4 regions of the Streptomyces sp. NPDC055103 genome follow, and region 2 is predicted to be linked to each of the others. Evidence: riboswitches for the same ligand, from Rfam matches in the RefSeq annotation. Region 2 holds a riboswitch; each other region holds the start of a gene.
What was found. Region 2 has a riboswitch for cyclic di-AMP ahead of ACWFR1_RS05630 (M23 family metallopeptidase). Riboswitches for the same ligand answer to the same signal wherever they lie in the genome.

Region 1 (3,578 bases), on a different contig from region 2:
CGGGTGTCGAAGCCGGTGGTCACCATGACGGTGCCGACGGCGGAGGTCAGGTCCGCGACGGCGCGCTCGAAGCGCTCGGCCACGTCGTCGGGGTCCGTACCGGGCCGGATGATGTCGTTGCCGCCGGCACAGAAGGTCACCAGGTCGGGGGCGAGTTCCTTCGCGCGGGGGACCTGTTCGGCGACGATCTGGTCGAGCAGGCGTCCGCGTACGGCCAGGTTGGCGTAGCGGAACTCGTCCTGCTCCGGCAGCTGGTCGGCGAGCAGGACCGCGAACCGGTCCGCCCAGCCGACGTAGGTCCCGTCGGGCCCGGGGTCTCCGACGCCCTCGGTGAAGCTGTCACCGATCGCCGCGTACGACCCGAATGCGTTCTTGTCTCTTGATCTCGAATCGTCTGCCACGGGAGCACATCCTTCCCTTTCGGATGTGACCTACGCGACCGTAAGGAGGGGTTGACGGAGGGTGACATATGCCACCGATAAAGATTCCCCCAAGCCGGAATACGCCGACGGCCCGGCACCTGGGTGCCGGGCCGTCGTGGTGCGTCCGTGTCAGACGGAGACGCCGTGCTGGCGGAGGTAGGCCAGCGGGTCGACGTCGGAGCCGTAGTTCGGAGAGGTACGGATCTCGAAGTGCAGGTGCGGGCCGGTGGAGTTGCCGGTCGAGCCGGAGAGGCCGATCTGCTGGCCGCCGCTGACGGACTGGCCGGACGAGACGGAGAGGGAGGAGAGGTGCGCGTACTGCGAGTAGTTGCCGTCGGCGTGCTGGATGACGACCTCGTTGCCGTACGAACCGCTCCAGCCGGCGGAGACGACGGTGCCGGCGCCGACGGCGCGGACGGTCGTGCCGGAGGAGGCGATGAAGTCGACACCGGTGTGGTAGCCGGAGGACCACATGGAGCCGGAGGCACGGTACGGGGTGGAGAAGCCACCGCTGACGGGGGCGACCCAGCCGGACGCGGAGGTCGAGGACCCCGCCGACTGCGAGGTCCGCGCCGACTGCGAGGAGGAGGACTCCGAGGCGGCGGCCGGGGCGGAGGAGCGCTCGCTGCTCCGGGAGGCGCGCGAGGTGTCGCCGTTCTTCTCGGAGCTCTGCGTGCTCTTCGGGGCGGCCTTGGGCGCGGCGCTCTTGGGGGCGGCGGTCTTGGGCGCGGCGCTCTGCGCGGCGGCGGTGTTCTTGGCGCCGAGGGTGAGCTTCATGCCGGGCAGGATCAGCGAGGGGTTCTCGCCGACGACCTGGCGGTTGTCCTCGTACAGCTTCTGCCAGCCGCCCGCGAGGTGGTGCTCGGTGGCGATCTTCGACAGGTAGTCACCGCTGACGACGGAGTACGTCTTCGACGCGGCCTTCGTCACGGCGGGCGCGGCCTGGAGGGCGGCGGGCGCCTTCACCTGGGCGGCGGCGACGGCCTGGGCGGGGACGGCGGCCGGGGCGGCCTGCTCGGCGGCGTGGGCTCCGGTGGCGCCGAGGAGCGGGAGCGCGACGACGGCGCCTCCCGTACTGGCGACGACGAGACCCCGGGTGAGGGAATTGATCTTCGGACGGCGGTGCTTACCCTTCGCGGGCATGGCGAATTCCTCTCCGGCGCCTACGAGGTGAGCTGTCGGGTTCGGACTGGAGATGCCCGGCCGCGTTCTCACGCGGCTTCACCCCAAGCCGTCCTGTGTCGCGGGACCGGCGTACTTCCTGGGTCCCCCGCTCCTGCCACGCATGGGATGAGTGCGGATTCCGGACGGTGGCAGGATTCGGCGGTCCGACCGGATTGACGGTGACGCTAGACGAGCGAGGTCGGAGCAAACAAGCCGCGAATTCCACCCGGTATTGACCGGGGCGAATTTCGGGCGGAAATCCGGTCACCCTCCGTTGATGACGGTCCTTCGATTTCCTTTTTCCGTACGGCAATTGCTCGGGGCCGTCGGCCACGATCCGTCACTTCTATGACCCTGCTCACGCGGCACCGCCCATCTCGCCTGCAAACAGGGCGCGTTCCCCTTAACGCCCCATTTCGGACAGATCACCCATTCCCGTCCGAGGGGGTGCGCGGACCCCCTCCCACCTGGATGATTGTCCTAGGCACCGATCTCGCATCGGGCCCCCGAACGTCGACCCCCAGGAGCATCCGTGACGCAGCAGCTGCCGCAGGTCCCGCCCACCGAAGCGAACGAGCCCGAGCTGGCCGAGGTCCGCAACTTCCGGGACGTGGGCGGCCTGCCGACGACGGACGGGCGCGCCGTGCGGCCCGGACGCCTCTTCCGCAGCGGCCACCTCGCCCACGCCACCGAGGCGGACGCCGCCTTCCTCACCACGCTGGGCCTGCACACCGTCTTCGACTTCCGCAACGAGGCCGACCGCAAGGTCGAGGGGGCGGACGTCGAGCTCCCCGGCGTGCGGAACGTGAACATACCCCTCAACGACCCGGCCGACGGCAAGGAGTTCTGGAAGCTGGTGCGCGACGGCGACATCGCGCAGCTGCGGGAGATCCTGGGCGACGGCAAGGCGGCCGCCCGGATGTCCGATTCGTACCGCAAGATGATCGTCGAGCGGACGTCGGAGCACAGCCGGATCCTGCACTCCATGGCGGAGGAGAGCGTCCCGGCGCTGATGCACTGCGCGGCGGGCAAGGACCGCGCCGGCCTCTCCATCGCGATCACGCTGCTCGCCCTCGGCGTCGAGCGCGAGGCGATCGAGGCCGACTACGTGAAGTCGAACGACCCGCACCGCCGCTACAAGGTGCGCCGCAGCTCCACCGCCGCGGACGCGATGTCGCCCGAGGTGATGGAGCTGCTGAGCCCGCTCTTCGACGCGCGGGTGGAGTATCTGCGGGCCGCGTTCGAGACGATCGACGTGACCTGGGGTTCGGTGGAGACCTACCTCACGGAGGGACTCAAGCTGGCCCCGGAGACCCGCGAGCGCCTGCGGGAGCGCTTCCTCGCCGAGGCGTAGGCGGCACCCCGCCTACTGGTTCTGCCCGCCCAGCATGAAGAGCAGATAGAGGAAGCCGGCGAAGAGGTGCCCGGCGACCAGGTACGCGAAGAGGCGGAGGACCAGGCCCTTGGGGAACTTGCCTTCCCCGCGCTCCTCGCCGGTGACAGCTCGTGACTTCTCGGACATCTCGGTCCTTTTCTGACGAAGGGGCGCGTTCCCGCGAAGGGGTACGCGGGGGGTCAGCGACGGTGCGGGGTTCCGTCACCGAGGCACAGCTCGGCGACGGGACTCTGCATCAGGGTGTGAACGAAGAGCAGCTCGGCCCCGCCGGGGGTGGCGGCGCCGATGCGGTGCGGGGTGAGCGAGTCGAAGTGCGCGCTGTCTCCGGCGTCGAGGACGTGCACGGCGTCACCCAGCGCCAGCCGCACCCGCCCCTCCAGGACGTGGATCCACTCCTCGCCGGGGTGGACGCGCACGATGTCGGCCCGGGTGGCGTACGGCACGTGGACGCGAAGGCACTGGAGCGCCCGCCCGGCGCCGCCGGCCTGCCGGTAGATCCAGCCGTCGGCCTCGACGGGCTCGGAGCGGCCGGCCCGGACGACGGGGTCGCGCTCGGGCGGTGTCTCGCCGAGGAGCTCGGAGACCGTCGTACCGTA
Region 2 (3,578 bases):
CCGAGGGCCTCCACGCCCGCCCCGCGTCCATCTTCGTCCGTGCCGCCACGGCTTCCGGCGTTCCGGTGACGATCGCCAAGTCCGACGGCACCCCCGTGAACGCCGCCTCGATGCTCGCGGTGCTCGGCCTGGGCGCGCAGGGCGGCGAGGAGATCGTCCTCGCCTCGGAGGCCGAGGGCGCCGAGATCGCGCTGGACCGCCTCGCGAAGCTGGTCGCCGAGGGCCTCGACGAGCTCCCCGAGACCGTCTGACCCCGCCTTTCCCGTACGACGAAACCGCGGCTGCCGGAATTCCGGCGGCCGCGGTTTTCGCTTTTCTGGAGCCGGTATTTCCGGCAGCGCACATCAGCTCCAGCGAATTCCTATTCTTTGTATACGGTGCACGTGTTAATTCCGGACGCTCGCCGTGTTGACGACATGTTGCGAAACCCTCACACGGCCGCGCTCGGGCCTTTTCAGCCGGTGCAGCACCAGCGAGCGCTCCGCATGCAGCGCCGTCAGCGCCCTGGCCCGCTCGGCGTCGCCGCGCGCGACGGCGTCCACGATCGCGCCGTGCTCGGACCAGGCCTCGGTGGGGTGGGCGGGCTGGTCGACCGCGTACATCCAGGCGATCTTGTGCCGTAGCTGGGTGAGCAGCGCCGTCAGGGCCGGGCTGCCGGAGGCCTGCGCCAGCGTCTCGTGGAACCAGCCGCCGAGCGAGCGCAGGTCCTCGCCCTGGCCGCGTCTGGCCCGCTCCTGACCCAGCCTGACCAGGCCCCGCAGCACCTTCAGATGTGCCTCGGTGCGCCGCTGTGCGGCGCGGGCGGCGCCCAGGGGTTCGAGCAGGGCCCGCATGTCGAGCAGATCGGCCGCCTCCTGCTCGGTGGGCTCGGCGACATGGGCGCCTGCGTGGCGGCGGGTGACGACGAAGCCCTCGGACTCCAGGGTGCGCAGGGCCTCGCGGACCGGGACACGGGAGACCCCGTAGCGGCGCGCGAGCTGCTCCTCGGTCAGTCGCCCGCCCCGCTCGAAGACGCCGGAGACGATGTCGTCCCGGATCGCCGTGCATACCGATTGCGCGGGAACGCGCATGTCCGACCTCCGCCTTGGTCCGCGAGAGACAATTCGAGCGACGCCTGTTCTGCGTCCGCTCTGCGACTCTATTGCAGCAGGCCGGAATTTCCGATGCCCCCATGGAATCCGCGCATATGTTTCGGTCAGCGAAAAGCCCCGGCTCAGTACGAGCCGGGGCTTTTGCGACGCGATGCGTGTGACGCCAGGGGCTTCCGTGTGGCGTCAGCGGCTTCCGCCTGGGGTCAGAGGCTGACGCCGCGGGAGCGGAGGTACGAGATGGGGTTGAGGTCGGAGCCGTACTCGGAGCTCGTCCGCGCCTCGAAGTGGAGGTGCGGGCCGGTCGAGTTGCCGCTCGAACCCGAGACGCCTATCTGCTGGCCCGGCTCGACGCTCTGGCCCACGTAGACCCCGATGGACGAGAGGTGCCCGTACTGGGTGTACGTGCCGTCGTTCATCCGGATGACGATGTTGTTGCCGTACGCGCCGCCCCAGCCGGCCTCGACGACGGTGCCGGAGCCGACGGAGACGACCGAGCTGCCGTAGGACGCGTGGAAGTCGATGCCGGAGTGGCTGCCGGAGGACCAGAGGGAGCCGCCGGTCTTGTAGCCGGTGGTCACGTACGAGCCGGCCACGGGGAGCTGGAAGGAGTTGAGGCGGCGGCGCTCGGCCTCGCGGGCGGCGCGCTCACGCTCCTCACGGACCTCCTTGGCGCGGGCCTCGGCCTTGCGCTTCGCCTCGGCGCGAGCCTCGGCCTGGGCCTTCGCCTTGGCGATGGCCTCGAAGGCCTCCTGCTCCTGCGCGGCGACCTGGGCGTTGACGCGGTCCGCGAGGGAGTCCTCGGTGATCACCTGCGTGAGGCCGGTGTCCTCGACGGAGCGGTTGTCCGTGTCGGCGGCGAGCGCCGGGGAGGCGAGGGTTCCGATGACGCCGGTGGTGGCGAGTGTCGCGACGCCGGCGATGCCCACGCTGCGACGCGCCATCCGGCTCGGCCCACGATGCTTCCCGGTGGCACGGGTGAACGCCATGTAGGGGCTGTTCCTTTCCTTCCTTCTCGCCTACCGGGTTAGCTGACGGGTTCGGAGCAGGAAGGTCTCCTACGAGCCCCTCCGTGCGTGACGAAGGCGCCCGATTCACCCCAGGGACTGTGTGGGTCCCCGGCTCCCCAGGCTCGCGCCTGACGGGGACTCGGCGATGACTGTCCGCTGCCGCGAATGCGGCACGTGCACTGACGAACAGCCGCACCGACGCTATGCGGATCGTCTTTCAATAGCCAAACAAACACGCCTGTTTGTAAGACATGCCACAGGGCAGACGCCCCATTCCTCTCAATTCGGGCAAAGCGGAAGGCCTCGACGAAATCGTGACGTCGAGGCCTTCCTTGCCGGGTCCGCGGGTGCGATCAGCCGGTCACGACGGTGACTTCACCGATGCCGAGCGCGCGCACCGGCTCCGCGATCTGCGCCGCGTCGCCCACGAGCACGGTGACGAGCCGGTCCACGGGGAAGGCGTTGACCACGGCCGCGGTCGCCTCGACCGTGCCCGTCTCGGCGAGACGCGCGTACAACTGCGCCTGGAAGTCGTCCGGAAGGTGCTGCTCGACCTGGTCGGCGAGCGTCCCGGCGACCGAGGCGGCCGTCTCGTACTTGAGCGGCGCCACACCCACGAGGTTCTGCACGGCCGTCTCGCGCTCGGCGTCGGTCAGGCCCTCCGCGGCGAGGGTCCGCAGCACCTTCCACAGGTCGTCAAGTGCCGGGCCGGTGTTGGGGGTGTCGAACGAGCCGCTGATGGCGAGCATCGACGCGCCGTTCCCCGCGGCGTCCGAGCGGAGCACCTGCCCGAAGGCCCGCACGCCGTACGTGTAGCCCTTCTCCTCGCGCAGGACCCGGTCGAGGCGCGAGGTCAGCGTGCCGCCGAGGGAGTACGTGCCGAGGACCTGGGCCGCCCAGACGCTGTCGTGGCGGTCCGGACCGATGCGCCCGATCAGCAACTGCGTCTGGACGGCGCCGGGACGGTCGACGATGACGACCCGTCCGGTGTCGTCCGCGGTGATCGGCGGCATCGGCAGCGGCTCGGCCGGCTCGCCGGACCAGGCGCCCAGCGTCTCGGCGAGGACCTTGTCGAGGTCGACACCCGTCAGGTCGCCGACGACCACGGCGGTGGCCGTGCCGGGGCGGACGTGCGCCTCGTAGAAGGCGCGGACGGCGGCGGAGTCGATCGCGGCGACCGTCTCCTCCGTGCCCTGGCGCGGCCGGGACATGCGCGACTCGGCCGGGAAGAGCTCCTTGGAGAGCTGCTTCGCGGCGCGGCGGGACGGGTTGGCCGTCTCGTGCGGGATCTCGTCGAGGCGGTTGCGCACGAGGCGCTCGATCTCGGTGTCCAGGAAGGCCGGGGCGATCAGCGCCTCGGAGAGCAGCCCGAGCGCCTTGGGCAGCCGGGAGACGGGCACCTCAAGGGAGACCCGTACGCCCGGGTGGTCCGCGTGCGCGTCGAGCGTGGCGCCGCAGCGCTCCAGCTCGGCCGCGAACT
Region 3 (3,578 bases), on a different contig from region 2:
AGGGCGGCGCGGTTCGACTCGAGGTTCGGCGCGAAGCCGCCCTCGTCGCCGAGGCCGGTGGAGAGGCCCTTGCGCTTCAGCACGGCCTTGAGGGTGTGGTAGATCTCCGCACCCCAGCGAAGGGCCTCGGAGAAGGACTCCGCGCCGATCGGGGCGATCATGAACTCCTGGATGTCGACGTTGGAGTCGGCGTGCGACCCACCGTTGAGGATGTTCATCATCGGAACGGGCAGCAGGTGCGCGTTCGGGCCGCCGAGGTAGCGGAAGAGCGGGAGGTCCGAGGCCTCGGACGCGGCGTGCGCGACGGCGAGGGAGACGCCCAGGATGGCGTTGGCGCCGAGGGAGCCCTTGTTCTCGGTGGCGTCGAGGTCGAACATGGCCTGGTCGATCAGGCGCTGCTCGGTGGCGTCGTAGCCGACGAGCTCCGGGCCGATCTGCTCGATGACGGCGAGGACGGCCTTCTCGACACCCTTGCCCAGGTAGCGGTTCGGGTCACCGTCGCGAAGCTCGATGGCCTCGAACGCACCGGTGGAGGCGCCGGACGGAACAGCAGCACGACCGGTGCTGCCGTCGTCGAGGCCGACCTCGACCTCGACCGTGGGGTTGCCTCGGGAGTCCAGGATTTCCCGGGCTACGACGACGTCGATGGACGGCACGAGCATCTCCTTTTTGGGATGTGACGCTGGATGTGACGCATGGCCGGTGCAGGGTCGCTCGGCCTTGCGACAAGAGCCTAACCGGCTCCGGGGCTGCGGCCAGCCGTGCGCCCGCCCGCTGGGACGAAAAAGGACCCAAGGGCAGGCATCTCGGGACGAAGGACCCCAGATCTACTGGACAGTAACCATGAAGTCGCCCGAGAGAGGCGCCGGTGCGGAAGTCGCCCTATAAGAGGAGGGGGCCCCGGACAAGAGGAGGGGGACCCCGGACACACGGAACCCCGGTCCGGCGCGCACGGGGGAAGGGCGCGCCGGACCGGGGTGGTCACCGCGGGAGGGTCGTAGGGGCCGGGTGAGCCGCCGGACTCACCCGAGCCGCCGGGCTCACTTGAGGTGGAGCTGCTGGCCCACGTAGATGAGGTCGGCGTCGTCGACGACGTCCTTGTTCAGCTCGAAGAGCTGGGCCCAGCCACCCTTGACGCCGTGCGCCTGGGCGATCTTGCTGAGGGTGTCGCCGGCGACGACCTTGTACTCGCCGTCGCCCTTCTTGACGACCTTGCCGGTCGGGGTGGTGACCGTCTTCTTGGTGGCGGCCTTCGGCGCGGCGGACTGCTGCGTGGCCTTCTTCGGGGCCTGGCGCTGCTCGCTGCGGGTCGTCGGCTGCTCGGTCGAGCGCTGCGACTGCTGCCGCGGCTGCTCGGTGCTCTGCTGCGGCGCGCTCTCGGCGGAGCCGCCGTCGTACGAGGCACCGGAGAGGCCGACGCCGCAGGACGGCCAGGCGCCCTTGCCCTGGCCCGCGAGGACCTTCTCGGCGATGGCGATCTGCTGGGACTTCGACGCCTGGTTGGCGGTCGAGGCGTAGGCGGTGCCGCCGTACGCGGCCCAGGTGGAGGCCGAGAACTGCAGGCCGCCGTAGTAGCCGTTGCCGGTGTTGATGGACCAGTTGCCACCGGACTCGCACTGGGCGACGCGGTCCCACTCGGAGGACGTGGCGGCCGAGGCGGTGCCCGCGGTCATCAGCGGGGCGGCGACGGCGACACCGGTGACGCCGACGAGCGTGACGACCTGGGTGGCCTTGGAGGGACGGCGGTGTTTGCCCTTGCCGGAAAACAGCATGGAGATTCTCCTCACCGACGCCTACGAGGTGAGCTGTCGGGTTCGGACCAATGAGTTGTCCGGCCGCGTGTCCTAGCACGCGACTTAACCCCTAGCCGATCGTCGGCCGTCTGCTTCAACGGCCGGGGTCGGCACTTACCTTGGGTCCCCCGCTCCTGCCTACGGCGCTTACGCGACGTTCCCATCGGCCGACGGCAGGATTCGGCGTTTCGGTCGACGGGGCCCGCGGTGGCGAGCGGTTACGACCGTAGACACAGACCCACCGGAAGTTCAAAGAGGCATATTGCGGAAATATCGCCCCTACTTGCCTTCCGGTGGGGGGTGTTTGCGCAGGTGGGAGGTGACGGGAGCAAAGTTCGCGGACGGGACACGCCAGTTGAGGCGAAGAGACCCATGTCTCACTTGCCCAGAACCGGACATACGCTCCCGAACTACCCCGCCGCCGCCTTCGAACCGACCGTCAGGTCGAGGCTCTGACCAGGGACGATGAGGTCCGGATCGGTACCCACGGTCCCGCGGTTGGCGTCGTAGAGGGCGTTCCAGCCGCCGGGGAGTTCGTTCTCCTGCGCAATCTCGGACAGGTTGTCACCGGGCTGCACGGTGTAGGCGCCCGAAGCGTCCTGACTGTCCGTTGTGCCCGGATTCTTCACCTCGTCAGCCGTCGGCGTCGCGGCAGGGTTTTCCGCCAGCTTGTCCGTCGATGAAGCGTGTCGGCCCGATTCGGCTGAAGTGTCCGCCTTGCCGGTTTCCTCCGAGGCGGCCTCGCCCCGGTGCTTGCCACCGCCGGGCGCGGCCGACGTGGCGTCACCTGTCGGCGTTCCGGGCGATACGGGCGTAAGGGACGCATCGGGCGTGGTCGGGGTGGCCGGTGCGCCCGGGGCGGTCGGCGAGACCGGGCCCGAGGGCTTGCCGGGAGTCCCCGGGGTGGCCGCGGCGCCCGGAGCGGTGGGCGTGGCCCCCGTCACCGGCGCGGTCGGGCTGACCGGCGTGGTGGGCGAGGCGGGGGCCGTCGACGCGTCACGGGACGGCTCGGCGCCCTTCGCGGCCTCGGCCGCCTTCTCGGCCTCCTCTGCGGCCTTCGCCGCGGCGGTGGCCTCCGAGGAGGTGGCCGGGACGCCCGCGGTGCGGTTCGACTCCGCGACGGGCCCCGTGGGCGCCTTCGTGGCCGCGGCCGGGCCGGGGTCGATGCCGGTGGCCGCGCCGTCGTTCCTCAGTCCGGCGATGGGCGCGCAGGTGGCCCAGTCGGTACTGCCGGCGGCGAGAGCCTTGTCGGCGATCGCGATCTGCTGGGCGCGGCTGGCCAGGTCGGGGCTGGGCGCGTACGCGAGGCCGCCGTTCCGCTCCCAGCTGTCCTGGGTGAACTGGAGGCCGCCGTACATGCCGTTGCCGAAGTTGGCGCTCCACTGGCCGCCGGACTCGCACTCGGCGACCCGGTCCCAGGTCGCGGCGTCGGCGGCGGAGGCGGAGCCGGCGGCGAGCAACGGCAGTGCCAGGGCGGATCCGGTCACTCCCGCGGCGACGACGATGGCGGGGGCCTGACGGGGTCGACGGTGTCGTCCGTTCCCGGAGCGCATACGGAGGCCTTTCGCGTGACGGCTGAGACTGCCGGGAAACGTAGCGGCATTCGAACGCTCGTCACAAGTCGATGGACCCCCGATCACGTAAAGATCACAGTCCTGACGACTCGTCAGTTCACCGCACCCGTACGGAAGGGGAGAATTCCACTGGAAGTGTGCGCAATCCGCGCATGATGAGCCCTCCGCGCCACCGGAGTTCGGCCGGATCGGCGGCAAGTCGCAGATCGGG
Region 4 (3,578 bases), on a different contig from region 2:
CGATGGGCGCGACGACCGTCGGGCGGGAGGCGAGCCAGGCGAGGGCGACGGTGGCGAGTTCGGCCTCGTGGGCCTCGGCGACCGCGTCGAGCGCGGAGAGCACGGCCCTGCCCCGCTCGGTGTCCAGGTGCTCGCCGGCCCCGGAGGCGCGGACGCTGTCGACGGTGGCGCCGGGGCGGTACTTGCCGGTGAGGAAGCCGGAGGCGAGCCCGAAGTACGGGACGGCGGCGAGTCCGGCGTTCTCGACGGTCTCCAGGAGCGGGCCCTCGTAGGTGTCGCGCGAGACCAGGTTGTAGTGCGGCTGGAGCGCGACGTACCGGGCGAGGCCCTCGGCCTCCGCGAAGTCGAGGGAGGCGCGCAGCCGCTCAGGGGAGATGTTGGAGGCGGCGACGGCCCGCACCTTGCCGTCCTTCACGAGCTGGTCGAGGGCGGTGACGATCTCCTCGACCGGGACCGACTCGTCGTCGAAGTGCGTGTAGTACAGGTCGATGCGGTCGGTGCCGAGGCGGCGCAGGGATTCCTCCGCGGCGGCCTTGATGGTGGTGGCGGAGAGCCCCTTGAAGTGGGGGTGGGCGCCGACCTTGGTGGCGACGACGATGTCGTCGCGCTTGCCGCGGGAGGCGAGCCAGCGGCCGATGACGGTCTCGGACTCGCCGCCCTCGTTGCCCTCGGCCCAGGCGGAGTACATGTCCGCGGTGTCGACGAAGTTCCCGCCGGCGGCGGCGTAGGCGTCGAGCACGGCGAAGGACTGTGCCTCGTCGGCGGTCCAGCCGAAGACGTTGCCGCCCAGGGCGAGCGGGAAGACGTGCAGTTCGGAAGAGCCCAGCGGGCGGAGAGAGGTCACGGGTCGGTCAACCCTCCGCGCCGCCGGGACTATTCCGGGTGGGGCATGGGTGCGTCAGATCGACAGGCCCTTGGAGCGGAGCCAGGCCGCCGGGTCGATGCCGTCGCCGCCCGCGGTGTGGACCTCCATGTGGAGGTGGGCGCCGGTGACGTTGCCCGTGGCGCCCACGCGGCCGATCGTCTCGCCGGTCGTCACGGTCTGGCCGGCGCTGACGGTCATGGAGGAGAGGTGGGCGTACCAGATCTCGGTGCCGTCCTCCATCTCCAGGACGACCCGGTAGCCGTACGAGCCGGACCAGCCGGCCGACTTGACGGTGCCGCTGTGGACGGCCTTGAGCGGGGTGCCCGTGGGCGCGGCGAAGTCGAGACCGGTGTGGTAGCCGGAGGACCACATCGAGCCGGACTGCATGTAGGTGGCGCTGATGCTGTACGAGGACAGGGGCATCGAGTAGCTGGCGGCGAGCTGCGCGAGGCGCTCGGCCTCCGCCGCCGCGGCCTGCCGCTCGGCCTCCGCCTTGGCTTCCGCCTCCGCCTTGGCCTTGGCTTCCGCCTCCGCCTTGGCCTTCGCGTCGGCGGCCGCCTTCTCCGCCGCCGCCGCCTTGGCCGCGGCCTCGGCCGCCGCCTTCTCGGCCGCGAGCTTCTCCGCGGCCAGCTTCTCGGCGGCGTCGGCGGAGGCCTGCTGCTGCTCGGCCTGCTGGAGGATGCGGGCGCGCAGGATCTCTCCCGCGTCGGCCGCGTCGGCGGTCGTGGGCGTCCCGGCCTGCGCGGTGAGGGCAGCCTGGGCGGTGCCGTTCGCTCCGGTTCGGGCGGTGTCGTCCGCCGTGGTGGTGCCGTCCGCCTTCTCGCCGGCCGGGGTGACGTACGTGGCGGCGGTGAGCGGGTTCGTGTTGGACCCGGTCCCGGTGAGGGTGTCCTGGAGCTGCGCGTCCGCGTCGTCGGCGAAGAACTCGCCGACGCCGGGGAGGTCCTCGGCCGAGGGGAGGTTCAGGTCCGGGAGGTCGGGGAGCGATATGGCGACCGGCGGCTTCTCCTGCGCGGTGGCGAGGCCGCCCGCGCCGACAGCCGCGATGACGCCGACGCCGAGGACGGTGGAGGAGCGGGCGAAGTTGGAGCGCTGCTTGACGACCCGGTGCCGACCGCGGGTCTCGGCGCGGAGGGTTCCCTCGGTGGGGTTCCACTCGGTGTCCGGAGCGGCGGGGCCCGCACCACCACCGAAGGCATCGAAGGGGGCTTCGGGTGCGGGAGTGTTGGACGCCACGAAGGCGCGCTCCTTTCCTTCCTTCTCGCCTACCGGGTTAGCTGACGGGTTCGGAGCAGGAAGGTCTCCTACGGGCACGTTCGCACAGGTGCGAAGGGCCCGATTCACCCCAATTGGTGGTTCCCCGGTTCCTCTTCAGGATTCGGCGCGTGCGCACGGTGCCGCCTCTTGCGACGGCTGGGACGACCGCGCTGCGTTATCGAACGTTAATAGACAGGGGGGTCCGATTCCAAGCCGTTCCCAGTGATCGTTCATTGAATTGGTAGAGAAACGCCCGAGTTGACCCCCCTTCAGCAAGGGGCCTTCAAACACCGAGAATCTGACGTTATGTCAATTGTTATCGCAGTGACACCCTCCGACTACGCCTGGTGACCACCGCCGCGCGGCGGCACCACCGGCATCGTCCGGCGCCTCTCCGGCTGCCCCGTCGCCGGCCTGCTCAGCGCGAGCAGCGCCATGTCGTCCGTCGACCCGCCGCCCGTGTGCAGCCGTACGTCGTCCACCAGCGCGTCGAGCAGCTCCTCGGGCCCCGGGAAGATCCGCCCCGCGAGCCGTTCCGCCGGGTCGTAGAAGACGCCCCGCGCGTCGCGCGCCTCCGAGAGGCCGTCCGTGTAGAACAGCAGCGTCGCGCCCGGCGGGTACGGCCACTCCTCGGCCCGGTCCGGCCACGCCGCCAGCTCGCCCATGCCGAGCGGCAGCGCCGGCTCCGCCGGGTCCAGCACGTCCAGGCTTCCGTCCACGTACAGCAACAGCGGTGGCGGATGACCGCGGTTGACGATCCGTACGACCCCGCCGCCGTCCTCACGCCCGTGCGGGATCTCCGCCAGGACGGCCGTCGTGAATCCCTCGAAGGCGTCGAGCCCGTGTCTGCGGGTGCCCTCCCGGGCCAGCGCCCGCTCCAACCGCTGCGCCACCCCCTCCAGGCTCCGCTCCTGCTCGGCCGCCTCCCGGAACGCACCGATCACCACGGCGACGGCCTCGACGGCGTCCATCCCCTTGCCCCGGACGTCCCCGACGACGAGCCGCACCCCGTGCGGGGTCTCCTGCACGGCGAACAGGTCGCCGCCGATGAACGCGTCCGCCTGCGCCGCCTCGTAACGGGCCGCGCACTGCAGCCCGCCGATCCGCTCGGCCGGCGTCGGCAGCACCGCCTTCTGCGCGGTCTCCGCGATGACCCGCGCGGAGGCCAGCCGCTCGCCGCTGCGCCGCACGACCCGGTTGATGAGGAGCGCGAGCGCGGAGACGGTGACGACGGTGAGGGTCTCGGTGAGGGCCGGGATGCCCGTCACGGTGCCGTTGTAGACGTGCAGCCCGACGGAGGCGAGGACGGCGGCGATCCCGGTCACCAGGGTCGTGAGCGTCGAGAAGAAGGGCGCCGCGATGAGAGGGGCGGCGGAGAAGAGCGGAGCGGCGGTGTACGCGGGCGGCGTCGACACGTCGAAGACGACACCGCCCACGATGACGAGCGGCGGCAGCG

Region 1: linked by a shared signal. The riboswitch ahead of ACWFR1_RS10460 (M23 family metallopeptidase) and the one ahead of ACWFR1_RS05630 (M23 family metallopeptidase) in region 2 are both predicted to bind cyclic di-AMP.
Region 3: linked by a shared signal. The riboswitch ahead of ACWFR1_RS27920 (transglycosylase family protein) and the one ahead of ACWFR1_RS05630 (M23 family metallopeptidase) in region 2 are both predicted to bind cyclic di-AMP.
Region 4: linked by a shared signal. The riboswitch ahead of ACWFR1_RS35835 (M23 family metallopeptidase) and the one ahead of ACWFR1_RS05630 (M23 family metallopeptidase) in region 2 are both predicted to bind cyclic di-AMP.

What each region holds. Positions count from the first base shown of each region.
Region 1 is NZ_JBSGTX010000012.1:11,532-15,109, reverse strand. Features, by position in the region: gene ACWFR1_RS10465 (SGNH/GDSL hydrolase family protein) at 1-401, opposite strand, end outside; gene ACWFR1_RS10460 (M23 family metallopeptidase) at 552-1,565, opposite strand; cyclic di-AMP (ydaO/yuaA leader) riboswitch at 1,570-1,731, opposite strand; gene ACWFR1_RS10455 (tyrosine-protein phosphatase) at 2,119-2,940, shown strand; gene ACWFR1_RS10450 (DUF6126 family protein) at 2,953-3,108, opposite strand; gene ACWFR1_RS10445 (helix-turn-helix domain-containing protein) at 3,162-3,578, opposite strand, start outside.
Region 2 is NZ_JBSGTX010000005.1:140,765-144,342, forward strand. Features, by position in the region: gene ACWFR1_RS05620 (HPr family phosphocarrier protein) at 1-251, shown strand, start outside; gene ACWFR1_RS05625 (GntR family transcriptional regulator) at 387-1,070, opposite strand; gene ACWFR1_RS05630 (M23 family metallopeptidase) at 1,295-2,077, opposite strand; cyclic di-AMP (ydaO/yuaA leader) riboswitch at 2,091-2,253, opposite strand; gene ACWFR1_RS05635 (M16 family metallopeptidase) at 2,452-3,578, opposite strand, start outside.
Region 3 is NZ_JBSGTX010000051.1:25,489-29,066, forward strand. Features, by position in the region: gene eno (phosphopyruvate hydratase) at 1-662, opposite strand, end outside; gene ACWFR1_RS27920 (transglycosylase family protein) at 1,041-1,772, opposite strand; cyclic di-AMP (ydaO/yuaA leader) riboswitch at 1,776-1,949, opposite strand; gene ACWFR1_RS27925 (transglycosylase family protein) at 2,204-3,280, opposite strand; gene ACWFR1_RS27930 (cytochrome P450 family protein) at 3,465-3,578, opposite strand, start outside.
Region 4 is NZ_JBSGTX010000090.1:4,137-7,714, reverse strand. Features, by position in the region: gene ACWFR1_RS35840 (aldo/keto reductase) at 1-844, opposite strand, end outside; gene ACWFR1_RS35835 (M23 family metallopeptidase) at 899-2,101, opposite strand; cyclic di-AMP (ydaO/yuaA leader) riboswitch at 2,113-2,259, opposite strand; gene ACWFR1_RS35830 (PP2C family protein-serine/threonine phosphatase) at 2,461-3,578, opposite strand, start outside.